One region of the Ruegeria sp. CL6 genome, then DNA from elsewhere that is predicted to be linked to it. Evidence: riboswitches for the same ligand, from Rfam matches in the RefSeq annotation. Region 1 holds a riboswitch; each other region holds the start of a gene.
The links. A riboswitch is a leader RNA that binds a small molecule or an ion and turns the genes downstream of it on or off. The one in region 1 is predicted to bind cobalamin.

Region 1 (7,678 bases):
ATCCAGGCCAGAACCACCAAATGTCACATGCTCAGCGTTTTTCATTGCAGTTCCTTTGGGTTGTCCGCACAGGGCTGCCATGACAACGATGGCGTTGCAATGGCAATTCATACCGACCGGAAAAAGAACCCGCGGCGTTAAATACCCGCGGCTCATCTTGATCTTTGCGCTGAATACTCTTTTTGTTGAAATTGATTAATAAAAAAACTGCCAAAAGTAGAGTTTTGAAACCTTCTTCCTCTTTGACGAAAGCGCGGGTCCGAATTCTGGCCACGACAGACCTGCATATGAATATGACCGGGTTTGATTACTACAGCGACAGCCCGGACCCTTCCATCGGCCTGACACGCACCGCAAGCCTGATCAAACAGGCGCGGGCGCAGGCCGAGGAGCGCGGAGACCTGGCTCTGCTATTCGACAATGGCGACGCGCTGCAGGGTGCTCCGATCGGAGAGTGGGCAGTTGGGCAAACAGATGAACGTCACATCCTGATGCAGGCGTTCGACATGCTCGGATATGACACGATTGGATTGGGTAACCACGATTTCGGGTTCGGACTGGATGTCCTGGATCGAGTGATGGGGCAGGCACCGTGCCCGGTTCTTTGCAGCAATGCCACCCGGCAGGACGCGGCTCCGATCTGGCAAAGCCAAGCGATTCTAGACCGCTCCATCAGCGCAAACGGGCAGATAGCCCCTTTGAAAATTGGCGTCTTTTCTGTCCTGCCTCCGCAAACGGCCAAGTGGGAGGCCAACCATTTGAAAGGTGTCGTGGACATAGACGACATCGTGACTTGCGCACGAACCAAAACGAAAGAGCTAAAGTCTGCCGGATGCGACCTGATAATCGCGCTGGCGCATACCGGGCTGGGCACTTCGGCGCCGGAACCCCTGATCGAAAACGCCATTATCCCCTTGGCGGCCGTGGGTGGCATCGACGCGATCATCGCTGGACATTCGCATCTGACGCTTCCCGGGGCTGCGCATGACGGATTGGAGCATGTCGATTGGCAAAAAGGTTTCGTCCATGGAAAGCCGGTCGTGATGCCCGGCGCTGCGGGGTCGCATCTGGGGGTGATTGACCTGAACCTCAGCGCGGAACAAAACGGAAAATGGAGGGTCACCAGCCAACGCGCAGACCTGCGCCCCATATCGCCCACCGCGCCTCTGAACCCGCCAGTAGAAGACCCGGAAATTCAACGCCTGTTTGCCGAAGCACATGCTGCTACGCGAAAGATATCTGACCAGCCTGTTGGGAAAACACGGCGGCATCTGCACAGCTACTTCAGTTTTTGCGCTGCGGATCGTGGGCTTGCGCTGGTGGCATCGGCTCAGGCTGCGGCCCTGCGGCCCTACCTGAAAGGCACCCCGCTCGAGAGCCTTCCGGTCCTATCGGCGGTTTCGCCTTCAAAATTCGGGGGCCGTGCCGGGCCGCGCTTTTTTACCGACGTGCCGCCGGGCCAGATCCGCTTGCGCCATGTTCACGACCTCAGCATTTTTCCGAACGAATTGATGGCCGTCATCGTCACGGCAGAGCAAGTGAAGGAATGGCTCGAAATGTCGGCCAGTGTCCTCAACCAGATGCAGCCGGGCCACCAGCGAGACTTATTGAGCCCCGGGCGCGCCGGTCACAACTTTGATGTCCTGCACGGTCTGACCTACCAGATCGACCTCAGCCACCCTGCCCGTTTCGATATGGGCGGCGACATGACCAACCCATTGAACAGCCGGATTCGCGACCTGCAGTTCGACGGCCACCCCATTTGCAAGTCGCAGTCTTTCGTAGTTGCCCTGAACAACTACAGGGCAAATGGCGGCGGGCATTTTCCATTTGTTGATAGCGCACCGCAAATTCCCCTGCCGGTCTTGCCAATTCAACGCACCCTGCGGGATTACCTGTCTGGAGTGACCGACCCTGATCCGCTGGACAACGCCAAACCTCCGTTCACGCTTGCGCCAGTGCCAGGCGCTTTTGCCATCCTGAGAACCGGGGCCAAAGCCCTGCAACACTTGGCCGAACTGGACGAATTCGACCCAAAACCAATCGAGCAGGACGACAGTGGGTTTACGCAAATTCGATTGACACTCTGACGGGTTGTCATTTGCGCGACAGATGCCTATATCGACCCCTGAGAGGTTGGCGCGGGCGAGCGCCTCGCCAACCTGGTCAGGTCCGGAAGGAAGCAGCCACAACGAGCCCCGCTTGGGTCGATGTCCAACCTCTCACTTCTCCAAACCGAATATTTGTTACCGCGTCAGGCGATCAAACGGGGCCAAATGGCGGCGCTTCGGCGTGCAAAGATTCCGATATGCCCAATCTGTTTCAATCCAAAATCTTGCGCTGACAACAGATTCCGACGTGCACTTGGACCATAAAGGTTGGCCAGACGCCACACGGCCTTTGGCGGCGCCAGTTGGTCGTCTTCAAGCGCAAACAATTCCACGGGCTTTCCGTGCTTGGACCAGTCCGCAGCCGGTAGGCTTTTTCCGATTTCGGGCAGGTAATTCTGGGGCGCAGTGCACCAATCGCGCCACTGCCAATACACACCTGACGGCAGATCAGCGCCAAACCCGGTGGCCTTGCCCGGAAGGTACCCCAAAGATTTTACAACCAGAGGCACGTGGCCGTACCAGAACATCGAAGCCAAGGCGCGGTAGGGCCACGGGTGATCTGACAAAGTCGCCAGACCCGAACAAATACAGATCATACGGTCGATCTGTTCACAATCGGGCGAAACGGGGCCGAGCATGCCACCAAGGGAATGACCGATGCTCCACTGTTGCGCGTTAGGGAACCGTCTACGCATTTCGGCGCGCGCCGCAGGCATGTCATTCAAGGCCCAACCCGCCATTGTCGCCTGCGCGTCCTGCCTCCGCCCTGTCAGGGAATCGCCGAAATCGCTGTAGTCGTAGGTCAGACAGGCGATACCCTGTTCGGCCGCCAGCCAGTGAGCGAAGTGCTGGTAGTAATCTCGCGGAACACCCGTCGCGCCGTGCACGACAACGGCAATCTCTGGCTTTGTCATCGGCAAATACAATCGCGCCGACAATTTTGCCTGGCCAGAGGGAATCAAGAAATCCTCGATCAGCACCGACTGCAAGTTATCCAACATGGGCCCTCTCGAAGCTACTGAACTGTTCGGTTCACTCTCCTATCGGGCCATTTGCACCCACAGAGTCAAGAGCGCGCAAGAGTGACCATGCGTCCGTTTGAATTCTACTGCACGCTTGACTCGGAAGGATTTCACCCGCTAGCGATGGCGTGATGGTTCTCGTTCCCGATCTCTGGGGGCGGGATGAAAAGGGAACACGGTGCGGTCCCAACCGGAGAAACCGGAACGGACCAAGGCCGCGACTGCCCCCGCAACTGTAAGCGGTGAGCAATGCCGAGACACCACTGGCCAAATGGCTGGGAAGGTCGGCAACGCGAAGACCCGCAAGTCAGGAGACCTGCCATCGAACCAAAACCGAAACTCGGGCGGGGCGTCCGGGCAGGTCTTCAGTTCGCTGAACCTTCCTGACCAATGCCCCGGCCAACGCGCGGAGGGCGCAGTATGATCTGGAAGACAAAAACTCACGAATTTTCGGCAACGGTATGCCAGAGGACCGGCAGACCCTGCCCGGCGCTGGCTCAGATGGCGCGCGCATTGGCGGATGCGATGGCGACCGCGCAGCCTGCGACCAACCGTGAATTCGAGGTGGAGGGCAGCGGCGAGCTGGCTCATTGCGCCGACGGGTGCACCGCACGTTTTCGCGCGGATCACGCTCAGATCAGGGTGTTTTGCGGCATCGGCTCTGACACGCCCGCCGCAATCTTAAATGAATACGCCGACCTGATGTTCGGTCAGGACACAACCTTCATGCCAGCCGGAGTTGTTTCTGAATTGCCGTGCGCAATGCTCGAAGTGACAACACTTGCGGCGCGACCAGCGTCCGACGCGCAGCATCAGCTCGGGGTGTGACGTCAAGCGCCACGCGGAACCGGTGCCGTCGCCCAGGCAAGCTGCGCGGCGGTTTCCACTGCGCATGGCCTTGCGGCCCGCAATCGGCGCAGAGCCTGCTCGGGGGTTTCGTCGCTTTCCACCATGAGGCGCAATACCGTCATTCCGGAACGCCCGCACCCGCCCCGGCAGTGCACCAGAACCTTGCCGCCACCTGAAAGTATCCGCAGCGCCGCAGCGCTGACTTCCGACCATTCTGTTTGCGACCCTGATGACGGGGCACCAAAATCTTCGATCGGCAGGTGAACCCATTTGACCGAATTGCACTGCAAATCGTGTCCCAGCCCGCTCGCCCTGGCATCTGCCATTTCGATGTCCGTCGTCATTGAGATCACCAGATCTGGCCGCCATTCAAGGAGTGTTCCCAGATCCCCAGCGTAGTCCCCATGCCGACCCGGTATCGGAGCCAAGGCCACCAAGCCGGAACCAATCGGTACGGGATAGATTTCAAACTTGTCCAAAAAAACCACGCAGCCTGCATAGAAAGCCCGCGAACGGGGCAAACATACTTACCGAAAGCTGTACCTCCTGCGATCTGCCATGCCAAATCGAAATTCATCGCACCCTGCTGTGGACGTAGGCGGCGGGGGTCACTACGCTGCAAAGCTGATACGAATCCGACAGAGCAGACATGACCGAAACTCCAAGCCCCGCCTATCAGGTGCTCGCGCGTAAATACCGTCCTGAAACTTTTGCCGACCTCGTGGGCCAGGACGCGATGGTGCGCACGCTGAAAAACGCATTCGAGGCCGATCGGATCGCGCAGGCATTCATCATGACCGGCATTCGCGGCACCGGCAAAACCACAACGGCGCGGATCATTGCCAAGGGCATGAACTGCATCGGACCAGACGGCGAAGGCAAAGCCACGATCGAACCCTGCGGCCAGTGCGAACACTGCGTGGCCATCATGGAAGGCCGCCACGTTGACGTGATGGAGATGGACGCCGCAAGCCGCACCGGAGTGAACGACATTCGCGAGATCATCGAAAGCGTCCGATATCGCGCCGCCAGTGCACGCTACAAGATATACATCATCGACGAAGTTCACATGCTGTCGAACAGTGCGTTCAACGCTCTGCTCAAGACCCTTGAAGAACCGCCCGAGCACGTGAAGTTCATCTTCGCCACCACCGAGATCCGCAAGGTTCCGGTGACGGTCCTGTCCCGGTGTCAGCGCTTTGACCTGCGCCGGATCGAACCCGAGGACATGATCGGCCTGCTGAATAAGATCGCAACTGCCGAGAACGCTCAGATCGCCGAGGATGCTCTGGCGCTGATCACCCGCGCGGCGGAAGGATCGGCTCGGGATGCGACCTCGCTGTTGGATCAGGCTATTTCACACGGTGCCGGGGAAACCAGTGCCGATCAGGTGCGGGCCATGCTGGGATTGGCCGATCGCGGGCGAGTGTTGGACCTGATGGACATGATCCTGCGCGGCGATACCGCCGGAGCTTTGACGGAGCTGGGCGGCCAATATGCCGAAGGTGCCGACCCACTGGCCGTGCTACGCGACCTTGCCGAGATCACGCATTGGGTCTCGGTGGTCAAGATAACGCCGGACGCTGCAGAAGACCCGACGGTCTCGCCTGACGAACGCGCGCGGGGCGTTCAGATGGCCGAAGCCCTTCCGATGCGCATCCTGACCCGGATGTGGCAGATGCTGTTGAAAGCGCTCGAAGAGGTTTCGGCCGCGCCAAATGCGATGATGTCGGCGGAAATGGCCATTATCCGGCTGACCCATGTCGCCGACCTGCCCACCCCGGAAGATCTGATCAGACGTCTTCAGGACGCGCCACCCCCTGCCCCCAACGGCGGACCCGGCGGCGGAATGCCAGCGCCGACGCACGGCACCGTTCAGGCACATGCACCTGCAGCACGGTCTTACGCGGCGCCAGCAGGTGGCGGCGCGGGCGCACCCAGCGCAGCTTTGGCGCGGGACACTCAGACCGCCTTGGCCCGGTATCCGACCTTTGAACATGTGGTCGAACTGATCCGCACAAACCGGGACGTGAAACTGCTGGTCGAGGTTGAAAACGGCGTGCGACTGGTTTCGTACCAGCCGGGACGGATCGAGTTCACTCCGGCCGACAATGCTCCGACGGATTTGGCGCAAAGGCTGGGATCGGCGTTGCAACGCTGGACCGGAAATCGCTGGGCGGTATCAGTCGTATCGGACGGTGACACGGCGACAATCGCCGAGGTCAGGGACGCGGCAGACCTCGCGCTGCGGGCGCAGGCCGAGCAGCATCCGCTGGTTCAGGCGGTGCTGGAACAATTCCCAAAAGCCCGGATCAAAAGGATCGAAACGCCCGAGGAACGCGCCGCCAAGGTCGAAACAGAAGCCTTGCCCGAAGTCGAAGACGAATGGGACCCGTTCGAGGAGGATTGAACCCTTCGCGAAATCAATACCCGCAATGCTCCCGCGCCCGCCACGGGTCATCGGCTGACGCCGATACCCCTGAGCGGACTTGGGCCCGGCAGCGCGGGCAAGGCCCGCGCTGCCGGGCCCAACGGGAGGAAAGGTCTTGCCAAAGACCTTGACGACGGGCGGGAGACCTACGGCCCTTGTGCCGCGCGGGTGCCGCCCGTATTTAGACTTCAAACTGACTTACAGGAGAAACACGATGCTCAAAGGACTCGGCGGTCTGGGCGACATGGCCAAGATGATGAAATCCGCACAGGATTTGCAGACCAAGATGACCGACATGCAGGAAGAACTGAACACCATCATGGTTGTTGGCGAATCCGGTGCCGGGCTGGTCAAGGCCACCGCCACTGCAAAAGGCGAACTGAAAGGTCTGGACATCGACCCATCGATCTTCAACGGCGACGACAAGGAAGTGGTCGAAGACCTGATCCTTGCCGCCATTAAGGATGCGCAGACCAAAGCGGCAGAGCGGTCGCAGGAAGAAATGGCAAAGCTCACCGAAAGCATGGGCCTGCCCGCAGACATCAAGCTGCCGTTCTGATAGACACTCCTGATGAAACACAGGCCGGGCGCCACTGCCCGGCTCATTTGCAGGAGCGCGCGCAGTGAGCTCGAACAGCGACATCGACAACCTGATCGACCTGTTGGCCAAGCTGCCAGGGTTGGGCCCGCGCTCGGCCCGCCGCGCTGTGCTGCACCTGATCCGCAAGCGCGCCCTGCTGCTGACCCCCCTATCCGATGCCATGCAGCAGGTCGCCATCACCGCCCGCGAATGTCTGAACTGTGGCAACGTGGGGACGACCGATATCTGCGATATCTGCAACAGCGAGGTCCGCGCGACTGGTGAGCTGTGCGTGGTCGAGGACGTCGCTGACCTTTGGGCGATGGAGCGTGCGGGCGTGTTCAAAGGCCGCTATCATGTTCTGGGCGGCACGCTATCGGCACTGGACGGCGTCGGCCCGGACGAACTGCGCATCCCCCGCCTCAAGGACCGGGTGATGGCTGAAGGAGTTACCGAGGTCATCCTAGCGTTGAACGCCACCGTCGATGGCCAGACCACAGCACACTACATCGCCGATCAGCTAGAGGGGCAGGTCCGCCTGACCTCGCTAGCGCAGGGTGTGCCGATTGGCGGGGAGTTGGACTATCTGGACGACGGGACGATTACGGCAGCGCTGAGGGCGCGGAAGGAGTTGTGAGCCGTTGCGGGCTGTAGCGCGTCAATAGAGCCCATCGGTTTCGTCAAT
Region 2 (7,678 bases), on a different contig from region 1:
CCAGAGCGCGTGCGATGTCGCGGGTTTCCACCTGTGCCTGCGGGCAGAACGGTGCGCCGGGGCAGGCGTCGGTGGTCATCAGAGGGTCGGTGCCGGCTGTCACAAAACCCGGGGCAGGGATCGCCGCCCCGCCTTCCAGCAGGATCAACCGCCACGGGGTGACGCGCAGGGCGTGCGCACCGCTTTGCGAGATCAGGTCTTTAAGCGCGCGTGCAGGCAGTTGCCCAAAGGCCGCGCCATATAGCGTGCCTTGATCACAGTGGCCGGGTTGTAGAGGCGTCCCCACGCGGCCCGGTTCAGCACCTTGCCACTCTTGCGGCAGCGTTGAGGCCACGCGTGCCATGCGGCGGGTCTCGGGCGTGTATGTATCGGCAAACCAACGCGCAAGCGCGATCACTTGGTCGATGGCCTCAGAGTCCGTAACCAGACGGCCAGTCTCGACCCCGTCTGCGCGTAGGATCAGACCCTCGGGGCTGCTCTCCAGCCGAATATCTGCTGAGTCACTCGCCAAAAGGCGCTCAGGTCCGGTATCGATGGCGAAACCGAACTTGGCGGGCAGGGCGGGCAGTTCGGCCAGCCGGTCGATCAATTCCTGCGTCAGCCGGGCGGTCAGGTCTCCGGCGCGATAGAGGGGCGAGACCAGAATGTTTCGCCGCACCTCGATCCCCGGCTCGGCGTCCAACAGGTTCAGCGCGGCAAGCTCGACCAGCAGGGGCTGATGATCCGCCTCGGACACGCCCCGCAACTGCAGGTTGGCGCGGTTGGTCAGGTCAATGGTGCCGTTGCCAAAGCGGTCCGACAGATCGCACAGACCCACTGCTTGTTCCGCCGTCAGTCGCGCCAGCCGAGGGCGCACCCGCACCACCAGCCCGTCGCCGGACATCATCGGACGATGTGCACCGGGGCACCAGCCCTGAACGATAGGGGCGCTCATCCCAGCCCCTTCAGATCGGCGCAGATCGAGTTTCGCCGCGTGTTCCAAAGCCCTGCCTCCAGCAGAGCGCGGAACCGGTCCTGCATGGCTTGATACGCCTGCGGGTTGGCCTCTTGCAGGAAGGCATCAACGTCTGCGTCGCCCAGCGTGGCATCGTGGTAGAGGTCGAACAGATGCGGCGCGACCGTACCCGACAGATGCGCGAATGAGGCCATGTGATCCAGCGTCGCCGCGATCTCGGCCGCGCCCCGGAATCCGTGGCGTTGCATCCCTGCGATCCAGCCGGGATTGGCGGCACGGGCGTGGACCACGCGGCTGATCTCCTCGGGCAGGGTGCGCGCGCGGGGTGTGTCGGGGTTGGTATTGTCCAGATGGTATAGCTGCGCCGTGCCGCCGGTGATCTTTTTGGCGGCGGCAAACCCGGCCTCATGCGTGGCGTAGTCGTTGGCCAGCAGCAGGTCGGTCTCGGCCAGATCCTGCAGGTGGACGAAGCTGTCGGCGCTGGCGACGCGCTGCGTGATCCCGTCCTTGTCCTGCGCGATATGCTCGCCTTCCAACGCATAGGAGCTGGCGTTCAGCCATGCCTCACCCGCCTGCGTGCGCGCTTCATCGGTGTAGGTCTCGGACAGGTGCGTCATGTTCAGACCATAGCTGCCCGGAGCAGGGCCATAGACGCGGGCAGCGGGCTCGTGACCGGCATAGGGGTTCCAGTCGGTGGCTTCATCCCGCGCCGACAGTGCGCGCACCGCCTGACCGTACAGCGCCGAAAGCGTCGGGAACACGTCGCGGAACAGGCCCGAGACGCGCAGCGTCACATCCAGACGCGGGCGGCTGAGATCGGTGATCGGCAAAACCTCGATGCCCGATACCCGTTCCGACCCCTTGTCCCAGACCGGTTTCACGCCCAGCAGGTGCAGCGCCATGGCGAATTCCTCGCCCGCCGTGCGCATGGTGGCCGACCCCCAGAGGTCAACGATCAGCCCTTTGGGATAGTCGCCTTCTTCTTGCAGGTGCCGCCGCACCAGTTCCTCGGCCAGTTTCACGCCCTGCGTATAAGCGGCGCGGGTCGGGACCGAACGCGGGTCGGTGGTATAGAGGTTACGGCCCGTCGGCAGCACGTCCGAGCGCCCGCGATAGGGCGAGCCGGACGGCCCGGCCTCGATCCGTTTCCCGGCCAGCGCGTCGATCAAAGCGCTGCGTTCAGCATGGGCCGAGGGCGCGGGGTCGAAATTGCCGGTGACGTCGGGCACACGGCCAAAGATGTGCAGGCCGTCCCCGAACTGGCTTTCCTTGATGTCACAGACAAAGCGGTCGATGCGGGTGATCGCCTCGGCGGTGCAGGTGGCCTGATCCAGACCCAGATCGCTTTCCAGCCCGATGGCCTGCGCTTCATCGCGGATATCCTCTTGCAGCCGGTCACGGCGCTTGGGGTCCAAACCATCGGCGTTCGAGAATTCGTCCAGCAGCGATTCCAGCCGAACCATCCGATCCGGCGTGCCGCTTTCCTTCAGCGCGGGCGGGATATGACCCAGTGTGACGGCTCCGATGCGGCGTTTGGCCTGAGCTGCTTCGCCCGGGTCATTGACGATGAAGGGGTAGATCACGGGCAGGTCGCGGATCAGCGCCTCGGGCCAGCAATCGGCAGACAGCGCGACGGATTTGCCCGGCAGCCATTCCAGCGTGCCGTGCGCGCCGATATGGATCAGCGCATCGGCGCGCAGGCTTTTGCGCAGCCACAGGTAGAAGGCAACATAGCTGTGGCGCGGGGTGCGCGACAGGTCGTGGTAGTCGTCATCGCGCAGTTCGGGCGTTCCGCGTTCGGGTTGCAGCGCGATCAGAGCCTTGCCCCGGCGCAGCGCGGTGAAATGGAAGGCTCCATCGGCGAATGCGGGATCATCCTCGGGCGTGCCCCAAACCGTTTGCAGGTCAGTGCGCAGTTGTTCGGACAGGTCCGCCAGCGCGGCTTGATACTCGGTCAGCGGCCACGAAATACGCGCGTCCAACAGCGCCTCAGAGATTGGTTCGGCGGGGGCGGTATCATAGCCCTCGGCCTGTAAATCAGACAGCATTGCCTCGGCCGAGGCGAGTGCGTCCAGACCAACCGCATGGGCCATCTGCCAGTCCTTGCCGGGATAGGTAGACAGCACCAGCGCAGGCACCTGATCGGCCTTGGGTTTGTCCTGCAGGTTCAGCCAGCCGGTGACATGGTCGATGATCGCCTCGATCCGCTCACTTTCGGCCCGGTGCGCGAAACGGGAATATTCGAGATCGGGATCGCGTTTGCCTGGTTCCTTAAAGGACGCAATGCCCGCGTTGATCCGCCCATCCACTTCGGGCAGCACCACATGCATGGCGAGGTCGGCGGGGGACAGACCGCGCTCCGCCTCGGCCCAGGCTTTGCGGCGCGAGGTGGCCAGTGCGACCTGAAACACCGGGACATTCGCGGCGTCCAAGGGGGACGTACCCGACGCGCCTTTGCCAGAGAATGAGGTGGCGTTGATGATAGCCGACGGGTTCAGCGCTGAGATGTTTTCACGCAGCCAGTCAGCGGCGGCCGGGGCTTTCAGCGAGGGGGCGAACAGGCCCACGGCGTCCAATCCCCGCGCACGGAGGCTGCGGATCAGCGCGGCCACCGGTGCAGTATCGGCCGAGGTCAGATAGGCGCGATAGAACGTGACGGGGATACGTTTTGCATCACCAGTGAACGCCTTTTCTACCGGGATCACGCCCCGATCCGGGCACCATGCGCCACATTCGGGCAGGGTTTTGGCACCCATTACCGGCCCGGCATAAAGCCCCGCAGCCAGCGCCATTTGCGCCAAGGCAGCCTGAGCTGCAACTTCGCCGCCCGTATCGCACAGATGCGCCAACCGGCGCAGGGTCGAAACGGGCAGGGTGGAATAGTCGTCCAGCCTTGTATCCTCGCGCCCGTCAGCGGGCAGGACGGCCACGGCGATCCCCTTGGCCTGCGCCAGCGCCAGAACCTGTTGCAACCCGTAGGCCCAATAAGGCACTCCGCCGATCAGACGGATCAGGATGCCCTTTGCACCATCAAGCGTCTGCTCGACATAGGTATCCACCGAGAGGGGATGTTTCAGCGCCGTCAGATTAGCCAGCCGCAGGGTCGGCATCCGACCTTCCGGCCCGCCACCGCGATGCCAGCCCGCCGCGAAAGCGCCGAGGTCGCTGTCCGAGAAGGACAGCACCACCAAATCCGCCGGGCTCTGGCCCAGATCGGTCGGGGTCTCGGATTCCTCGAGCCCGTGGCTTTCGCGGAAGACGACGTGCATGGTTTACCCTGTGCTTACTCGGCGGCCTCGGTGACCCCCACGAGGATATCGCGGATTTCAGCCTCTTTGATGTCGTCATGTTCGGCGATCACCACCAGACGTGAGCAGCGATCCTCGCCGGGTTCCCACGGGCGGTCATACTGATGACGCACGCGCGCACCCACGGCCTGAACCAGCAGGCGCATCGGTTTGCCCTGAACGGCCGCATAGCCTTTGACGCGCAGGATATTCAGTTCCTTGGCCAGTCGTTCGATCTTGGCAACCAGATCGAGGGGGTCGGTTTGCTCGGGCAGTTCGACGATGATGCTTTCAAAATCGTCATGCTCGTGATCGTGGTGGCCGTCATGATGGCTGGGGCGGGCGTCCATGTCATCCTCGGCGGCGGCCTCAAGGCCCAACACGACGCGCACGTCCACCACGCCTTCGGCGACCTCAACCACGGGCAGAGGGCGCGGGGCTTCGGCTGCGATGATCTCTTTGGCTTTGGCGACGCCCTCGGGACCGGCCAGATCGGGCTTGGTCAGCAGGATGATATCGGCGCAGGAAATCTGATCCTCGAACACCTCGGACAGAGGCGTTTCGTGGTCGATGGAATCGTCGGCCATGCGCTGGGCATCCACCGCCTCGACATTGGGGGCAAAGCGACCGGCGGCGACGGCCTCGGCATCGGCCAGAGCGATCACGCCATCGACAGTGATTTTCGAGCGGAGATCGGGCCAGTCGAACGCCTTCAGCAGCGGCTTCGGCAGCGCCAAACCGGATGTTTCGATCAGGATGTGATCTGGACGCGGCTCAAGCGCCATCAGCGCCTCGATCGTGGGGATGAAATCATCGGCCACGGTGCAGCAAATGCAGCCGTTCGCCAGTTCCATGATGTTTTCCGCCGGACAATCAGGAATAGCGCAGGACTTCAGGATGTCTCCATCCACACCCACATCGCCGAATTCGTTGACCACGATGGCCAGACGCTTGCCCTGTGGGTTCTGCATCAGATGACGCACCAACGTGGTCTTGCCCGAGCCCAGAAAGCCGGTGATCACGGTGACAGGAAGTTTCTCAAGATTGCTCATTTCAGGGCTCCAATCGGGGGAATGCGGGCTGCGCAGTTTTTGCGGAAATGTTCAGGGCGCTCGCGCCATTTGACCAGGCCGTCTTCGGTCGCAAGGTACTTGGTCGCGCCTTCGACGATGGTTTCGACGTGATCGCTTTCATTGAGGTGTTCATACACGAACGTCCAGCGATCCGGCCCGCCGCGCAAAACGATCGAGCATCCCTGATCGCAATTCGACAGGCACTCCACCGCTTTCAGGGTCACGCCCTCTGGCAGTTCGGCTTGCTCAAGAGCTTTGTGCAGCAAAGCGCCAGGCCGCTGCGCGTCATCCTCGACAGGCAGACCCCGTCGGCAGGTGGTGCAGACCAGCAGTTCGACCGGAGCGGTCTCGGTCATGTCTCTCATCCCCCCAAATCCTCTTTGTGGGGGACGGGGTCTCATGCGGGCCACGTGTTGCGACATGGGCCCGACACCGGAACACCCCGTCCGGTTACATCTTCGGGTGCTGGCAGGTCTCCCGGCTTGCGGATGTCAGAGGCGGGCCTCTGTCGGATGTCCCGCCTTCCCGGCCTTTCGGCCAGTGGCTTTGGGCACCCTCTCCGGTCACGGTCGCGGGGGCGGCTGTGTTTTACGGAAGATCCGCTGACACATTCCCTTTTCATCCTCTATCGAGGACACCAACGGATCGGACATGCGGCACGGGTGGGGGGCTTGTCAAGCGTGGCGGACGGTATGAAATCCTCTAGGTTAGAAAAGCGACCAGCCAATGTCAGTCAGCGGCATGTTCTGCCACCCTTTCACGCAGCCAGGCACGAAACAGCCCGACCGCCGCCGAGGGATGAGGTTCTTCTGGCCCGCAGATCAGGTAGTGCGATTGCGCAAAGGGAATCGCGGGTCCGGCCAGTTCAATGGGCGCGCCCTGGGCAATGGCGTTTCTGGCAAAACGCTCCAATATCGTCGCATAACCCGCTCCGGCCATCACCAGTTGCAGCGCGGCGACAGAGGTGTCGGCAGAATACAGCGGCGGCATGCTGGGATGCGCCAGCCCGGTCGCTTCAAAATAACGTGCCCAATTGTCCTCGTATCCAAGGATGTGGATCAGGGGGCCGGATTGCAGGTCTTTCAGCTTTGACAGCGCCCCGCCTGCGCGCTTTACGGGAACCAGCCTTTCCTCGGTCAGCTTTTCCGATGTCACACCCGGCCAGTCCCCGTATCCCAACCTGATTTCAACATCCACGTCATCAGGAGCGAGGTTGTCATTCCAGATATGTGACACAAGGCGGACAGGAGTACCTGAGTGCCGTGCGCAGAAATCTGGCAACTCGGCGGCGATCCAATATGTCGCCGTTGAGATCGCAGCCCTTACCGTCAATGTCTGGCGCGATGTTGGACCGAACAGACTGTTGGTAGACAGCGAGATATCGGCCAGCGCACGTCTGACAGTCAGAGAATAGGACTGGCCCAGTTCGGTCAGGTCCAGCCGCCGCGCTTTTCTGGTGAACAGTTGCTGGCCCAGCTCAGCTTCCAGAGACCGGATATGCAGCGATACGGCGGTCTGGGTCAGCCCAAGTTCACGCGCCGTTGTCGTGAAATTCAAGTGCCGTGCCGCGGATTCAAAGCTGCGCAGCCATACGAGGTTGGGAACACGATCCATTTATCACCAAAAAATTCATGTCATAAAGCCGATTATTATTCGTTTCAGTTCGTGTTTCGCAACAAGGATAGTCGGGGTGAATCTATCGGGAGGAATCGCTATGAAAGTGGGCTTTATCGGATTGGGCAATGTCGGCGCGAAGCTATCAGGCTCGCTTTTGCGAAACGGCGTTGATCTGGTCGTCCATGACCTAAGCTCGGATCTGGTTTCCGAATTTGTCGCCAAAGGCGCGCAGGCCGCCGAAGGCCCGGCGCAAATGATGCGCGATTGCGATGCCGTGATCACGTGTCTGCCGTCTCCTGCCGCTTCGGACGCTGTGATGCAGGACATGTTGCCCGAGGTTAGGCCGGGAAAGATATGGATGGAGATGTCCACGACAGACGAAGCCGAGGTAAAGCGTCTGGGCGCACTGGTCATGGACCGCGGAGGGGCTGCCGTTGATTGCCCGGTCTCAGGTGGGTGTCATCGCGCGGCAACGGGCAATATCTCGATCTTCGCGGGATGTGACCGACAGACTTTCGAGCGCATATTGCCGTTCCTGACAACAATGGGCAGGCGTATTCTACATACCGGGGATCTGGGGTCCGCGTCAGTGTTGAAAGTCCTGACAAATTACCTTGCAACGGCGAATCTGATTACCTGCGCCGAAGCGTTGGTAACGGCCAAGGCTGCGGGGATGGACCTGAATACGACATACGAAGCGATCAAGATCTCCTCGGGGACCTCATTCGTTCATGAGACCGAAAGCC
Region 3 (7,678 bases), on a different contig from region 1:
GTTCCAGAAACGCCTGCACGACGTTGCGTGAGTCATCGTAGAGGACATCAAGTCCGACAATGGCGATGGGGCGTTCAGCCTCGGTGACCCAGCGCCGGGCTTTCTCAACGCAATTCCCCTCGGGCGCGACCGCGCCGGGTTTGGTGAGCCTGCGACGTTTGACACCCGATACGCGGGTATCCGCGACCGAGATGGGCACATCAATATGCACCGGACCCGGACGGGGCTGGTTGGCCAGCGAAACGGCTTTGTCCGCAATGATATCCGCGCCTTTTGCAGTAAGCGTAAAGGTCCCTTTGGTGATCGAGCGGTAGACCTGCGCGTGATCCATGACCTGATGGGTATAGGTCAGCGCCTCATCCGCGTCGACGCATCCGGTCAGCACGATCATGGGCACCCGGTCCTGCAGGGCGTTGGCGACCACGTTGATCCCGTTCATCGCGCCGGGGCCGAGCGTCGCGACCAGAATGGCCGGCGCGCCGTCGCGGTGATGCACGGCTTCGGCCATGAAGCCTGCTGCGTTTTCGTGTTTGGTCAGGTGAAAGGTGATCCCGGCCTGTTCCAGCGCGTCCACCAGTGTCAGAACTTCACCACCCGGCATGCCAAAGGCGTGGCGGCACCCGGCCTCGTAAAGACGTTCGGCCAGAAGGTCCGCAGCGCGCGGCGAAAGGTCCTGCATCAGTCGTGCTCCGATAAACTGTTTCACAGCAGATTGCGGAGGACAGCCCGGGACGCAAGGCGGATCACGCCAGTGTGACTAATTGACTGCGGTTTCGGCTATAATTTGGAACTTTGTGTCCAGGTCTGACGCTATGTCTTTCAGCGTGTCACCGCCTTCAGGCAAATAGGGTGAGAAAACAAAGCTGGGCGTCTTGTAAGACAACGTGGCGGTGCCATCGGGGTTTTCGGTAACGTAAAACCGGATCGGGGCTTCTATCATCGCGTTTACGGATGTCCCAAGAACCTTTACCGCGTAGTCATTGTTGAAAACACCTATGACCAGATTGCCCGGAATAGTGATCCCGCGCGCAGCGGCTGCTTTGGTTGGCCCAGCTTGCGTCACAACGATCAGCCCGTTTTCTTTGACGGCTTTTTTGGTGTCAGTCACCAAGTCGGCAAAGGTTTTCTCGGTCGGATAGATAGCCCAACCGGTCAGCGGCCCTTCGGCCCAAGCAGACAGCGGTAAAATTGCCAACGCAAACCAGAGAGCTTTCATATGACGATCTCCTGAGACGTGCCCAAGCGAAACTTGCCAGAAACAACTGCGCCGCGCAGTCACAATCTTGTGCGCTTTCAGGATTGCGCGGCGGATCATAAAGGCTCAGAAACAGGCGGATGACAGGAAACGAGGTCTGCTTTGGATCAGATACGCTTATTGATCTGCAAGAGTTGTTCCGGTTCCCGCGACCACGCGGCTGAGTTGCAGGCAGTGCAGCAAGCGCTGAAAACAGCTGGCCTGCAGGATCAGGTAACATTGGGCGACCAAGCCTGTTTCAGAAGTTGCGCTGAACCCACAGCCTTGGCGCTGCAAGGGCAGGGGCGGGCGTCTTACGTGTTTTCGGGGGTCGATGTGGTGGCGGATGCGGACGATATCGCCGCGACTTGCCTCACCTACCTGAGCAGCCCAGAAGGATGGATCGAAGACGCCCGTCCATGCGGGCGGCTTCGGATGTGCTTGCGCGCGCGCATTCCCGCGCTTTAGTCGACCTGAACCGTGATCGTGGCGCTGACGGGTGCGCCGTCAACGGTCAGTGCGCTGTGGCTGTTCGAGTTCAACGAGACAGCCACCTCGACCTCACCTTTCGGCAGGTCGCTGATATGCATCCAGTTGCCATAGAGCCGCGCCAGTTTTTCGCCGTTGACATAAACATGTGCGTGGCCTTCTCCGGGTTTGTCCTCGGTCGAGGCGTTCTCCGGTGAGAACCGGAAGTTCTCGGGCATGACGTGCAGGTTCCACCCCGCCATTGGATCTTTCGTTAGCGCGACAGAGACGTCAGGCGCGTTTTCGCCTGAGGGTAGGTTCACGGTGGCAGAGTGATCATGCGCCACCGATTCCGCGGCAGTGCCTGAGTGGTGTGACGGATCTCCGTGGTCGTGACCGTCGAAAGTGACCCCGTTTGCGGCGGCAACGACGAAACCAGCGCCCCCGCCGAAAACAAGACCGATTGCAAAGAGGGCAAGTGAACGTGCCATTTCAGTTCCTTGAAAACAAAAAGAAAACGCGCCGGGTGAAGCCCGGCGCGCGTGTCTGTCCGATGATTAGGCTGTTGCTTCGGTGCGTTGGCCTTCATGCTGCCAGAAATAACCGGCGAAGGCACCGACAAGGACCCAAGCCACCAGTCCGATACCAAAAGCACGAGCGGCAAACAGCGCGCCGATCTCGGTTGGGACAGGTCCGGTGAATACATCCGGCTCCGGCGCTCCGATCAGATGAGGCGCAAGAAGCAGAGCAGCCGCGATCACGTAGCTGATCAGGTTTCCGCCGAATGCGATCAGCCACATGGCGACTACCGCAGCCGCAACGGTGGCAAACCACCAGACCTGACGCGCATAAACGTCGGCCGCAGCAACTCCGGGCACCTCAGGGGCCAGCGTAAAGCCGGGCGCAAGGTGGAACGCGACGAATCCGGCCAGACCCCAAAGCACGCCAGTTCGACCGTCAATCTTGTGCCCATTGCCTTCCGCTACCGACATCAGCGCCACCATCACCAAGGCGTAGCCGGTATAGGTCAGCATGGTGAAAATCACGCTCAGGGCGTCGCGGAACAGGTCCGAGAACATGCCCGGCAGCTCAGGGTGAGCGCTGACGGCCTCTCCGCCGAAATGGACCAACTCGCCTGATTCATACAGCTCCGCGTGCAACAGCACAGGTTGCACAAAGACCAACTGCAGCAAGGCGGCAATCAGCCCCGCTGCAGCACCAGCGAACAACGCGCTGGTTAGAATACGGCTAAACATGGTCTTAGTGGCAGGGGAAGCCGGTCGCGTGACGAACGTCGTGCGCTGCGTCGTGCAGGGCGGCTGCCTGAACATGCCCGGTCAGCGTGATAACGCCCAGGCCCAGAACCACTGCGAACATGACCGGAAAGAAGCCAGCGCGCGATGCGGATGCCGTTGTTGTTTGTGTTGCCATCTTTTTTCTCCTTTGCCGCCGCACCCGACGGCCGGTGTTTCAATTTTTCGCCTGGCAGGTCTCCTGGCTTGCGGGTCGATGCCCCTGTTCGCCTTCCCCCTGAAATCAGGAGTGGCTGGTTGAACAAGGGCTCTCCGCTTACAGTCGCGGGGGCGGCTCTGGACTTGACTGCATGGGCAGTCGCACCAAATTCCCTCTTAGCATCCGGATTTCTCCGGCAGGACCAGACGCCTCCATTTAGCCCTTATGAGGGCAGGGGCGCAATCGCCATTTGCGACCTTTTGCGTCAGATACCGCGCTTTTTCAGCAAATAGACATCCATGATCCACCCGTGGTCTGCGCGGGCTTGCGCACGGGTTTTCAAAATCCGCCCAGAGACTTCGGCCAGCGGGCCTTGGATCAGAATTTCCTCTTTCATTCCCACGTAGGCGCCCCACCAAATGTCATAGTCTTTCATCTCAAGGCTCTGGAAAGAACATTCCCCGTCCAGCATGACAGCGACTTTCGAGGCGTTTCGCGGCCATCCTTCCTCTCGGATTCGGCGCCCGGTTGTCACGACATACGGCGCGCCCAGTTCGTTGATCGGAACCGCGTGGGCGGCGGTCAACGCCTGCAAAGCAGTAATGCCGGGAATCACCCGAGTTTCCGGTTGGGGGTTCAGGCGCGACGCAATTCTCAGCGAGCTGTCATAAAGCGACGGATCGCCCCAGATCAGCAGGGCGACATGTTGCGCCTTTGGGTGGGCCGATATGGCGTGTTGCCAACGAAGGGCAATAGCATCGTGCCATTCGTCCACGCCGCGGAGGTATCCGTCATCCGAGCGGCGTTTAGGGATATCGAAATAGGCGATCTGAGGAGGCGTATCAGTCACGGCTTGGATGATTTCCTCACGCAGCCCTGCAAGATCGGCCTTGTTTTCACCCTTGCGGGGAATCAGGATCAGGTCCGCCGACCGAATGGCTTTTGCGCCTTGAAAGGTGACGTGGTCGGGATTGCCGGTACCGATGCCGACAAGGGTCAGATCAAACATCTTCAAGCTCTGCCAATGGGCCGTAAAGGATCAGGGCAGGGGCTGTGCCGATCTCAGCCTCCAACTTCTCGGAGAGTTCACCGACCGAGGAGCGATGCAATTTCTGGTCGGGTGTCGACACGGATTCGGCCATCAATGCCGGGGTGTCCAGCGGCAGGCCGTGATCGTGTAGCGCTCTGACCAGAAGGGGGAAAGTCCGTTTGCCCATGAAAACAACGGTGGTTGCGTCCGGGTCGGCCAAAGCGGGCAGATTCAGATCGTCGGGCAGTTTGCCGCTGACGTCGTGGCCTGTGACAAATTGCACGCGCCGGGCGGTCAGCCGACGGGTTAGGGGAATACCAGCGGCGGCCGCAGCGGCGACCGCCGAAGGAATGCCCGGAATGATCTCGTACTCGATGCCAGCTTCGCGCAGGGCGACAAGTTCTTCCTCGAGCCGTCCGAACAAGCCCCCATCGCCCGATTTCAAACGCACAACACGTGCGCCGGTATTGGCGTAATCAACCAATAGTCGGCTAACGTGATCCTGCTTGGGCGAGGGCCGTCCCGCCCGTTTGCCGACTCCAACCAGATCAGCATCCTCCCGCGCGTGGGACAGGATCGGTCCGCTGCTGAGGTCGTCAAACAGCACGGCATCCGCCTTTTGCATCCGGTCCACTGCTTTCAGCGTCAGCAAGTCAGGATCGCCGGGGCCGGAACCTATGAATGAGACAAACCCGCTCATGCCGTGGCCTCCGCGATCAGGTGAAAGAACGTGCCGGTCACATTGCCGCGTACCGACCCGGTCTGCGGCCCTTCAGCTCCTTCAGCGTCGAAAACGCGCGCCAATGGTGCGTCCGGTTGTTCGAGAATGGAGGAGTAGTGGAATTCGTGTCCCCTTAGCGGTGTCTTGACGTCAAATCCGGGCATCGGGGCCAACAGTTCGGCCCGGCGATACCCAAGGTTGAACTTGCGCTTCTCATAGGACGTGACCAGTCCCAGCAATCCTGCCATCTGATGTTGGGCGCCTTCCTTGTCGACAAGGGCTTGTCCAAGGGTCATGTAACCTCCGCACTCACCGTGAACGGGCTTGGTTTCTGCGTGTTTGCGCAAGCCGGTTAAGAACGTTGTGGCAGCGGCGAGTGTGCCTGCGTGAAGCTCGGGATAGCCGCCCGGCAACCAGACCAAATCCGCGTCAGGTGCGGGCGGCTCATCCGCCAGTGGTGAAAAGGGCAGAATTTCTGCCCCTGCTGCGCGCCACCCTTCCAACAAGTGTGGGTAGGTAAAGGAAAACGCCGCGTCCCGAGCCAGCGCGATTCGTTGCGCCGGAGGCCGCGGCAGCGCGGATGAAGATGGCCTCTTGGGGCCTGAGGAAGCCGCACGCTTGATGGCCTCAAGATCCACGTGTTCCCGAAGAAACGCGGCATATCCAACGATTGCGCTTTCAAGGTCAGGGTGCTCAACAGCTTGAATCAGACCGAGATGCCGCTCAGGAAGCGTTAGGTCGCCCCGGCGCGGCAAGACGCCCAAAACAGGTAACCCGGCGCGTTCCATGCCCAGCCGTGTCAAACGTTCGTGACGAGGGCTGGCGCAGCGGTTTAGGATTACGCCTGCAAAAGGAAGATCGGGATTGTACATCCGAAATCCCAGCGCCGTTGCCGCCGCAGATTGTGCCTGCCCCCCGACATCCAGCACCAAAACGACGGGCCACCCCATCCGTTGTGCGGTTTCCGCGCTAGAGCCGTGCCCAAGCTCGCCGGGCTTGGCAACACCGTCGAACAGGCCCATCGACCCCTCGGCCACAACGATATCCGCGCCCTCGGCTTGTGCCGAGATTGCGGCCAACAGCGGCTCTCCCATCGCCCAGCTATCAAGATTGAACGAGGCACGACCAGCAGCCGCCCTGTGGAAGGCCGGGTCGATATAATCCGGTCCGCTTTTGAACGGTTGCACGGTCAGCCCATCTTCGGCCAGCGCCCTTAGAAGCCCCAGCATGACGGTGGTTTTTCCAGTCCCCGAAGACGGAGCGGAAATCAGCAGACCCGGAGGGTTAGTCATCGCCGTGGCTCCAGCTTGACCACGGGCTGTCCGCGCTCTGTGGACGATAGCGGCGGTCGTAATCCTTGGAATACAGGCAGCTTTCGTCAAATCCTTCACCTGCCAAAGCCGGACCAACCATGATCAGAGCCGTGCGCGAGATACTTTCGTCCAGCGCATCCTTTAGCGTGTCTAGCGTGGCGCGAATGATGCGCTCGTCCGGCCAGCTTGCGCGATAGACAACGGCGACGGGGCAGTCTGCTCCATAGGCCGGGATCAGGTCGGCGAGCACTTTGTCCAGATTGCCGATAGACAGGTGGATGGCCAGCGTTGCTCCTGTGCGGGCAAAGTTTTCCAACGTCTCACCTTCGGGCATCGAGGACGCGCGGCCCGGCGTCCGGGTCAGAACCACGGATTGCGCTAGACCGGGCAGTGTCAGCTCGGTCCCCAGCGCCGCCGCCGCAGCAGCGAACGAGGGCACGCCCGGCGTGACGCTGACGGGGATTCCCATCTTTTTCAGCCTACGAATTTGTTCGCCCATTGCGGACCAGACCGACAGGTCGCCGGAATGCAGACGCGCGACGTCTTGGCCCGCTTTATGCGCCGCTTCGATCTCGGCCATGATCTGGTCCAGATCCATGGGGGCGGTATTGATGATCCGCGCCCCTTCGGGGCAGTGACCAAGGATTTCCTCGGGCACCAACGAGCCTGCGTACAGGCACACGGGGCACGACGCGATGATGTCTCGGCCGCGCAGGGTCAGCAGGTCGGCGGCACCGGGTCCGGCGCCAATGAAATGAACGGTCATGATTGTCCTCCGATGGCTAAGGCGCAGGTGGCCAGCCGGTCGTCCGATATGTGTCTGGGGGAAAGCAACCGGGCCTGAGGCCCAGCAGCAGCAAGAGCGGATGCTTCGGATACGCTGCCAGTGCCATACGTAGCCCGGCTACGGTTCGAGCATGTCAGGGTGCGTTGTCCGGCCAGTTCGCTGGCCGCCACGTAGTGCAAGGGCAGGGCCAGTGCGTCGGCAAAGGCTGCCAGAGCCGGATGCCCTTCTTTGTCGCTGGCCGTCGCCAAGGCCGAAATGTCGTGACCAGCGGACGCCGCATCATAGGCTGCTCGCAGGCTTTCGACCGTCGCAGATGACGAAAAACCAAGGCCCGCCACAATCATAGCGTCACGCTCCACTGGACGACCGGGTAGGATGACTTCCACCCGCGACGGGGGCCCAAAGCCGATGCCTGCGCCAGTTCAATCCGCAACAGCTCACCGCCCAGTTCCTCGTGCCACTGAGCCAGCAGCGCTTCGCTTTCCAATGTCACGGCGTTTGCGACCAATCGCGTCCCCGCCGGTAGTGTTTCACTGATCCATTCCAGAAGGGCGGTGCTCAGACCTCCGCCGATGAAGACAGCGTCGGGCTTTGGAAGCGAGGTCAGAGAGTCAGGCGCAGTGCCATGCACCACGTCCAGCCGGTCTTGCCCCAACGCGTCCGCGTTGCGCCG

Region 2: another riboswitch for cobalamin. It lies ahead of ACR0LH_RS03410 (DUF1636 domain-containing protein); the one in region 1 lies ahead of ACR0LH_RS17065 (hypothetical protein).
Region 3: another riboswitch for cobalamin. It lies ahead of ACR0LH_RS03480 (CbtB domain-containing protein); the one in region 1 lies ahead of ACR0LH_RS17065 (hypothetical protein).

Annotation. Positions count from the first base shown of each region.
Region 1 is NZ_JBQFPR010000006.1:160,886-168,563, reverse strand. It holds gene nudC (NAD(+) diphosphatase) at 1-45, opposite strand, end outside; gene ACR0LH_RS17080 (bifunctional 2',3'-cyclic-nucleotide 2'-phosphodiesterase/3'-nucleotidase) at 183-2,090, shown strand; RNA gene ffs (signal recognition particle sRNA small type) at 2,130-2,228, shown strand; gene ACR0LH_RS17070 (alpha/beta hydrolase family protein) at 2,255-3,112, opposite strand; cobalamin riboswitch at 3,249-3,471, shown strand; gene ACR0LH_RS17065 (hypothetical protein) at 3,635-3,961, shown strand; gene ACR0LH_RS17060 (protein-tyrosine phosphatase family protein) at 3,964-4,461, opposite strand; gene ACR0LH_RS17055 (DNA polymerase III subunit gamma/tau) at 4,632-6,392, shown strand; gene ACR0LH_RS17050 (YbaB/EbfC family nucleoid-associated protein) at 6,628-6,972, shown strand; gene recR (recombination mediator RecR) at 7,037-7,630, shown strand; gene ACR0LH_RS17040 (hypothetical protein) at 7,652-7,678, opposite strand, start outside.
Region 2 is NZ_JBQFPR010000001.1:681,060-688,737, reverse strand. It holds gene cobG (precorrin-3B synthase) at 1-934, opposite strand, end outside; gene cobN (cobaltochelatase subunit CobN) at 931-4,224, opposite strand; gene cobW (cobalamin biosynthesis protein CobW) at 4,239-5,294, opposite strand; gene ACR0LH_RS03410 (DUF1636 domain-containing protein) at 5,291-5,671, opposite strand; cobalamin riboswitch at 5,766-5,972, opposite strand; gene ACR0LH_RS03405 (LysR substrate-binding domain-containing protein) at 6,045-6,929, opposite strand; gene ACR0LH_RS03400 (NAD(P)-dependent oxidoreductase) at 7,030-7,678, shown strand, end outside.
Region 3 is NZ_JBQFPR010000001.1:692,640-700,317, reverse strand. It holds gene ACR0LH_RS03505 (thiamine pyrophosphate-binding protein) at 1-679, opposite strand, end outside; gene ACR0LH_RS03500 (DUF302 domain-containing protein) at 758-1,216, opposite strand; gene ACR0LH_RS03495 (DUF1636 family protein) at 1,358-1,702, shown strand; gene ACR0LH_RS03490 (hypothetical protein) at 1,699-2,193, opposite strand; gene ACR0LH_RS03485 (CbtA family protein) at 2,260-2,958, opposite strand; gene ACR0LH_RS03480 (CbtB domain-containing protein) at 2,963-3,133, opposite strand; cobalamin riboswitch at 3,170-3,376, opposite strand; gene cobF (precorrin-6A synthase (deacetylating)) at 3,420-4,163, opposite strand; gene cobA (uroporphyrinogen-III C-methyltransferase) at 4,156-4,884, opposite strand; gene ACR0LH_RS03465 (cobyrinic acid a,c-diamide synthase CobB) at 4,881-6,197, opposite strand; gene cobM (precorrin-4 C(11)-methyltransferase) at 6,190-6,984, opposite strand; gene ACR0LH_RS03455 (cobalamin biosynthesis protein) at 6,981-7,349, opposite strand; gene cbiE (precorrin-6y C5,15-methyltransferase (decarboxylating) subunit CbiE) at 7,346-7,678, opposite strand, start outside.